One region of the Pristimantibacillus sp. Z349TD_6 genome, then DNA from elsewhere that is predicted to be linked to it. Evidence: predicted binding sites of a transcription regulator. Region 1 holds the regulator's gene; the other holds the start of a gene.

Region 1 (4,119 bases):
GTTATAACTTGAGGTGAAAAGGATGATAATCGGATTAACCGGCGGTATTGCCAGCGGCAAAAGTACAATCGCAAACATGCTCGTCGAACGCGGTGCGCTGCTGGTCGATGCCGATCAAGTCGCAAGGGAGGTTGTACTTCCCGGGGAACCAGCATTAGAGGCAATCGCCTCTACGTTTGGACAAGCTGTCCTTGAAACGGACGGTTCTCTTAACCGCAAAGCTCTCGGCGAAATTGTGTTTCGCGATAAACAATCATTAGCAAAGCTTGAATCCATAACCCATCCAGCTATACGGGCGCGGATGCAGCAAACCATACATACTTACGCAGAGCAGTATCCAGAACGATTAGTAGTAGCTGACGTGCCGCTGCTATACGAGACGAAGCAGGAGAATCTGTACGAAGGCATTTTGGTCGTATATGTACCCGCTGAGCTTCAGAAAAAACGCTTAATGGAACGAAACCAATTGCCTGAAGAAGAAGCAAGCCGGCGCATCGCACTGCAAATGGACATTGAACAAAAGAGACTGAAAGCGGATTGGGTCATCGATAACAGCGGATCGCTGGAGGAGACGAAGCGTCAGCTGGATGAATTTTGGAAAAGTAAGTGTTTGCCATGAGGGTATTCCAAAAGAAAAGGGTGCTGCTCGTCCTGCTGCTCGGTTTATTGACAATTTTATTTCTCAAATCAGATTGGCTTGCGGAGTGGATGTATCCGGTTCATTACAAAGAAGACATTCGTGCAAGTGCTTCTAACTATGGCGTTGAGTCGCATTTAGTCGCCGCGATTATTCGCAGTGAAAGTAATTTTCAGACAGGCAAGGAATCGAAGAAGGGTGCACTGGGCTTAATGCAAATTATGCCTGATACGGCTGCATGGGTCGTTCAAAAAGCAGGATTTCAAGCCGTAACGGATGACATGCTTATGAATCGTGCAGATGTTAGCATTGAGGTTGGCGCGTGGTATTTAAGATCTCTTAGTCAACAATTTGATCAAAATAAGATAGCTGCAATTGCTGCATACAACGCGGGTCCAGGAAATGTTCGCAAGTGGCTTGACTCGGGGACTTGGGATGGAACGATCGAATCGGTTAAAGAAATTCCGTTTGGAGAAACTAGACACTATGTGCAGAGAGTCATTTACTATTATAATAAGTATAAGGACTTATATCCGAGTCTTTAATGGATGATCCTTAACGATAACGAAAATAAATGAAGCCTTGGAGGCTCGTCTCTTCATGGACGAGCCCTGCCAAAGCTTCGGTTATTCATACAACTTTTAATGAATCATTATTTGTATTGACCAGCAAGGGATTGCTCGGCAATTTGCACTAGGCGACGGGTAATGTATCCCCCGATGGAGCCTGCGTCTTTTGTAGCCATGTTGCCGTAGTATCCGTCTTGCGGAATTGCGATGCCTAGCTCTTGAGCAACTTCATATTTCATTTGGTCAAGGGCAGCTGTCGCTTGTGGCACTACCAATTGGTTACTGCTGCGGGATGCGCTCATGTATGTTCACCTCCTTGCGGTTGGTAAAAGTATTATGTGCAAAAATCTGAACTTCATTACAGGAATTACATGGAAATTAAAATTTTTTTTCGAAGAGTCCATTTTGAGGCTCTAGCGACTAAGAAAGGAGGCAATACGCATCATGAAATGCCCATACTGCGACTATGCCGGAACGAAAGTATTAGATTCCAGGCCAGCTAACGAAAACAAATCCATTCGTCGCCGCCGTGAATGCGAAAAGTGCAGCCGCCGCTTCACGACATTCGAAATGATTGAAGAGACGCCTCTGATCGTCATCAAAAAAGATGGCAGCCGTGAAGAGTTCAGCCGTGACAAAATATTGCGGGGTCTTATCCGCGCCTGCGAGAAGCGTCCGGTTCCTGTGGAGCGCCTTGAGGTAATCGTATCCGAGGTTGAGAAGGAGCTGCGCACAACGGCACATGCCGAAGTTGATAGCAGCGATATTGGTGGAATCGTTATGAACGAGCTTTATCCTGTAGATGAGGTAGCTTATGTCAGGTTCGCATCTGTTTATCGCCAATTCAAGGACATTGATATGTTCATGAAGGAGCTCAATAATTTGCTGTCCAAACACCCGCTCAATGGTATGATAGATAAGGATTGACAGTTTTGACGACCCTATGCTAAGATCAATCTTGTCGTCATTTGGGGCCTTAGCTCAGCTGGGAGCACACCATGTAGTGTTCGCACAACCCAAGAAATAAAAACGAGCAATAAGATTTAACTTGGGGGGCTATACTCAAGTTGTTGAGTTGGGTCACAACTAAATAAGGGGCTATAGTTTAGGGGGAAAATAGGTCGCTGGCAGCGATCAGTCGGCGGTTCGATTCCGCCTAGCTCCACCATACCTTATCATCAGAACGGCAGAAATGCCGTTTTTTTTTATTTGATTTTGTGCTTGTATATATTTCCAATCCCTAAGTGAGAACATTTGAACAGTTTAGGTATGTATGTTGAAATTCAGCAATTATTTTACTTAGTTACTAAAAATAAAATTCATACGCATTTTAGCAAGTTCAATACGAGCAGTACGCAGAAAATCATCTCGTGGGATGTCGTCAACAAGGCACGGGCAGCAATCTGTTCGATCCGAACAGCAAGATCTCGCGTCAAGACATGATGGTCATCGCGGCGCGCGGCGAAAGCCGCAGGCAAAGCGTTGCCGACAAGCGGCACTTTGGGTGCGTTCAGCGACGAGGCTTCGGTAGCTTCTTACGCGAAAGACAGTGTTGCAGCGTTGGTCAATGCCGGTATCGTGCAAGGCTCGAGGGGAAAATTGGCGCTGATCAGCTTCCTCACTCGCACCGAATCGGCAGTTATCCAGCAACGGATTTGGAGTAAATAAAGATTTCATTAACTAATAATGAGGATGGCGAAGAGGTTGTTTCTGCGCCATCCTCATTTTGTTGTGGTCTGTTACAGCCTACATATTTTCCAAAATGAAAATGCAATAACTACTATTAACTTCATTTATGAGATATATCTTTTTAATTGTATTTAGCTGGTGGTTAATAAATTCGGATCTAATATCTTCTTTAATTTTTATAGTAGAATCTCTACTTCTTTAGGTGCCGCCCTATTAAAACGCTCCTTATAATTGAAGATACGGGAAGGAGAAGTCATTCAACATCAAGATTGAAAGCGCTTTAGGTAACATCAAAATCCATTCTAGGGGGAAGGACATCAAATGAGTAGACGATTCAAACAGCTATTGCTTTCACTGTTAGCCGCTGCACTGTTAGTGCCGCAATTTTGGTATGCTCCAAATGCGAATGCAGCGAGCGCAACGATACCTGTCATCCTGTACCATGTAATCACTGATAATCCATCCGGAGATTATCAATACAGCACTGCCAACTTCAAAAAACAAATGAAGTATTTGAACGATAACGGCTATACCACCGTATCCGCGGAACAGTACGTCGACATTATCGTGAACGGGGCAACCGCTCCTTCGAAACCGATTCTGCTGACGTTCGACGACGCAACACCGGATTTTATTACAAACGCGCTTCCTGTATTGACGCAGTACAATATGAAAGCGGTATCTTTCGTCATCCAGGACAATATCGGTTCTTGGGGAATGACGCTGAGCCAATTGAACACGCTGAAAAACAACCCGAACATCAGTCTTCAAAACCATACAAAGACGCATGATCAAGCCGTATGGACGACTAGCATCACCAAAGCGACCGCGGCCGCGGAAATCCAATCCGCTAATACGTTCCTGAAAGGAATTACTGGCAAAGATCCGATCCTTCTTGCCTATCCTTACGGCAACTACAACGCGGACGTAAAAGCAGCCGCGACGGAGAACGGAATTAAAGTCGGTTTCAAAGCCTGGAGCGGCGATGACGACGCCTTGGCGATGGGACGTATTCTCATTAAGAAAGACGATACTTTAAATACCTTCGCAGCCGCGATCGGCGGACCTACGCCTCCCACACCGGAAGCGATCGGGAACATCGTCGTTTCGAACGACTTCGAGAACGGCACGCAAGGGTGGTTTAAGCGCGGTACCGAGACGGTAACGGCTTCGACCAATGACGCTAAGAGCGGAACTGGCAGTCTCTTAGTGCAAGGAAGAACG
Region 2 (4,119 bases), 2.3 Mb from region 1:
CCCCGCAGTACCTGCGGTCTGCGTTTATATTGCTTATCCAGCTCCTGCTCGTGTTGCACCACTGCTGGGACAACGGCTTCCACCAAATCCGCGTCAAATGGTTCTTCTGTTTTCTCTTCTTTAGACGACGTTGAGAGAACTTGAACATCACGACTGCCATCTCGGTAAATTGTCACACCCTTGCAGCCGAGCTCAAAAGCAAGCTCATACAATCTGCCCGTTTCTTCCACAGTGAAATCTGCCGGGCAATTCGCTGTTTTGGAAATAGAGCTGTCCACCCAGCGCTGTATCGCCGCTTGTACTCGAATATGATCCTCAGCCGACAAGCTCATCGAGGTTACAAAATAATCTGGTAGCTCCTCCCCCGGATGAGACGCCTTCCAAGACGCTGCAATCGGAACATCTTGTTTGTCAAAACCAAGTCGACTCTGACGATAGTATTCGAAGGCAAAATAAGGCTCAATTCCCGTAGACGTTCCGACCATTGTTCCCGTGCTGCCAGTCGGCGCTTGTGTAATGACCGTCACATTTCGCATGCCGTTCAAGGCCACACTGTCGCCAATCTCCGGAAATTCGGCTATCAATTGCTTCATAAATCCGCTCTGAACATATTTATCAGCTTCAAACGCTTGGAACGAACCTTTCTCAGCAGCGATTTCCGAAGACGCCAAATAAGACTCCCTAGCCATAAATCCATACAGCTTATCTAGAAAAACCAATGACTCTGCGCTGCCATATCGGATACGCAGCTTAATCATAAGCTCAGCTAGTCCCATCGTTCCGAGCCCGATACGCCGCTCAAGCTTCTGATTGCGCTCATTTTCTTCAAAATGATAGGGTGTTTTGTCGATGACATTATCAAGGAACCTTACAGACCAGCGCGTAACTTTGGCAAGTTCATCCCAAGCAACGTCATGCTTCTCTTCATCATAAAACTTCGATAGGTTTACAGCTGACAAGTTGCAGACGCCCCAGCCCGGCAAGCCTTGTTCACCGCAAGGGTTCGTACTAATAATGGGATTGAAATACCAGCTGTTCGACATTTGATTATAATACTCCATAAAGACAACGCCGGGCTCAGCTGACTTCCAAGCGGATTCAATAATCGCTTGCCATATTTCACGAGCGCGCACCGTTTTGTATGGGATAACCTTTTTGCCAAGCTTGCGCCATGCATCCAGATCGCCGGTCCATAGCTCGTTATACTCTATATCTTTGGTATCTGGAAATACGAGCTCCCATTCCAAATCTTCCTTTACAGCCCGCATAAAAGCGTTGCTAATACATACCGACAGATTGGCATTTGTCACTTGCCCCATCGTTTGTTTGACCGTTATAAACTCTAATACGTCCGGGTGCCAATCATTGATCATAAGCATCAAGGCGCCTCGGCGGCTGCCGCCCTGCTCAATGAGTCCCGTTGCATAGCTGAACAGCCCACCCCATGATACAGCACCGCTCGATGAACCGTTCACGCCTGCAACAATCGCTCTTCGAGGTCGCAGCGAAGATAAATTCATCCCAACGCCGCCACCGCGCGCCATAATTTCAGTCATCTCCGTGAGCGTTGTCATGATGCCGCCGCGGCTATCCTTCGGTGAGGGGATGACATAACAATTAAATAGCGTCAGCTCTTCACTAGCTCCAGCCCCCGCTGCAATTCTCCCGCCCGGAACCAGCTTCCAATCATCTAATAAATATCTGAATTTGTCCCGCCATTCCTTTTGCTTCTCTGATCCATCTTCAACAGATGCCATCGCATCTGCAAGACGATCCCACATTTCCTCAGGCGTTTTCTCAATCGTAAGCGTAAGTTTCTCTATTGTAGACTCCACATGCTCGCCGTTTCTAAGCTTTACGGTGACCTTGCTACCATCACGGGCGATAACTTCTCCGACTTCCTTGACAGGAAATTTCGGATCATCCTTCGTTAGAACAAGCACGATATCTCCGATCGCCGTTTTACTCGTATCTGCATTTTTCCACGCATATCGATCCAAAAAGATTTTCTCACTAAGTCCCTCAAGTCGATTTCCACCAGACATCTCCATCGCAGCTGCTTCCTCCCTCATACTAACGTGCTGAAGGCATAGGTTAGATCAGATATGCTTTTAGCACAATATATTGTGTCATAAAACCATTATACTATACTACATATTGATTTTCATGCTCTTTTGTGGCGAAATTTAGCAAACCTGTCCGCTTACATGCCCACTCTCGTTATATTGCTAGTCCATCCTCTTTTTTAAGCAGCATCTTATTAATATTAGATGAAAAGGCAATACTAATAACAACTTATCCCTTTTACTGCGGAAGGAGCTGTACTAGATGACATTTCAGACGACGCCGCAGGCTGCCTCAGGAGAAGCAGGCACGGCCTTTACTTCACGCAAGCTTCATCCTTTAGTTGAGCTGCAGCATGACCGCTCTTGGTTTGAAGAACTGCAAAACCGTTTAACAAAAGGCGGCCCATGGGATGATTGGACGTTATATCAGCTCGCTATGGAAGCCGAGCAAGCGAAACGAATTGAAAGCTTCGAAGAATTGTTATGCTTGCGATCTCTTCCAGCCTTCGAGCCAATGGCACATCAAATCAGCACAGCGCGCAAAGTGGTGCATGAGATGGGCGGCCGTGCGATTTTGGCCGATGAGGTTGGCCTTGGCAAAACGATCGAAGCAGGACTCGTGCTCAAAGAATATATTGTGCGCGGTTTAGCTAAGCGTATTCTCATTCTTGTCCCCGCTTCCCTTGTACTTCAATGGGTGCGTGAGCTTAATCAGAAATTCGGCATCTCTGCCGTAGCCCAGAAGAAGGAGCATACATGGGGATATGATGTAGTTGTCGCTTCTATCGATACCGCAAAGCGTGATCCGCATCGCGAGATTGTGCTTGGAACAGATTATGACATCATCATCATCGATGAAGCACATAAGCTGAAAAACAAGAAAACGACGAACTATCAGTTTGCTAATCTTTTACGCAAAAAATATTGCTTGCTCCTTACGGCTACCCCAATCCAAAACGATATGGACGAGCTGTTCAATCTCATTACGCTGCTCAAGCCTGGTCAGCTCGGCGGTCAAAGTGAATTTGCAGCAAACTTTGTTGTCGACAAGCGGCTTCCGAAAAATGAAGATCAGCTGCAGGAAGCACTCTCCGGTGTCATGATTCGGAATCGGCGCGGGGACGGCGGCATTCATTTCACGAAACGTTTTGTCAAAAATATACCGCTTACTCTCTCAGAAGAAGAGAAAGCGCTGTACGACGCGGTGACGGGCTTCGTCAAGGAACGGTATGAAGAAAGCGGCGGCGATTTATCAAGCATGCTCTCACTCGTTACCCTTCAGCGTGAAGTTTGCAGCAGCCGCGATGCGGTGTTTCTAACGCTTGTTAATCTATTTAAGAAAACGTCCGAGGACTCCCCTATGCGTCCAAAAATATGGGAGCTCGTAGAGAAAATTCGTAATATCAAAGCCAATACCAAAGCAGAAAAAGCGATGGAGCTTGTCAAAGAAATGGATGACAAGGTCATCATTTTCACTGAATACCGGGCTACTCAGGAATATTTGCTGCAGTTTTTCCGTGCTCAAAATATGATTGCCGTCCCTTATCGCGGCGGTATGAACCGCGGCAAAAAGGATTGGATGATGGATTTATTTCGCGGGCGCGCGCAAATCCTCATCGCAACGGAAGCTGGCGGCGAAGGGATAAACCTGCAATTTTGCCACCACATGATTAATTTCGACCTGCCTTGGAATCCAATGAGAGTCGAACAACGAATTGGGCGGGTGCATCGCCTTGGGCAAACGGAAGACGTAAAAATCTACAATCTGTGCACAATCGGCACCATTGAAGAGCATATCGTCAACCTATTGCATGAAAAAATTAACCTGTTCGAGCTTGTTATTGGCGAGCTGGATCATATTTTGGAGCGCTTTGAAAAAGGGGATGGCTCGCTGGAGCAGCGGCTTGCTCGAATGCTGCTAGAATCGGGCAACGATACGGATTTAAAACAAAAAATCAATCATTTGGGCTCCTCCCTCAGCCGCATTCGTGAAGAGGTGCTGACAGGCGAAAACCCGCTGCCGACAAGTCCTGACCTGCTAGTGAATTTGGAT

What was found. Region 1 encodes NrdR, which represses ribonucleotide reductase genes. Its sites were predicted from a motif close to AACACNATATATNGTGTT; they were not measured.
Region 2: AC0VYE_RS13955 (adenosylcobalamin-dependent ribonucleoside-diphosphate reductase) is a predicted target of NrdR. The motif match lies at 2,114-2,131, and genes of this name have one in related genera.

Annotation. Positions count from the first base shown of each region.
Region 1 is NZ_CM149662.1:5,528,165-5,532,283, reverse strand. Features, by position in the region: gene AC0VYE_RS24180 (MntP/YtaF family protein) at 1-7, shown strand, start outside; gene coaE (dephospho-CoA kinase) at 23-619, shown strand; gene AC0VYE_RS24170 (lytic transglycosylase domain-containing protein) at 616-1,182, shown strand; gene AC0VYE_RS24165 (alpha/beta-type small acid-soluble spore protein) at 1,290-1,508, opposite strand; gene nrdR (transcriptional regulator NrdR) at 1,651-2,133, shown strand; tRNA gene AC0VYE_RS24155 (tRNA-Ala) at 2,301-2,374, shown strand; gene AC0VYE_RS24150 (S-layer homology domain-containing protein) at 2,689-2,874, shown strand; gene AC0VYE_RS24145 (endo-1,4-beta-xylanase) at 3,217-4,119, shown strand, end outside.
Region 2 is NZ_CM149662.1:3,272,618-3,276,736, reverse strand. Features, by position in the region: gene AC0VYE_RS13955 (adenosylcobalamin-dependent ribonucleoside-diphosphate reductase) at 1-2,051, opposite strand, end outside; gene AC0VYE_RS13950 (DEAD/DEAH box helicase) at 2,329-4,119, shown strand, end outside.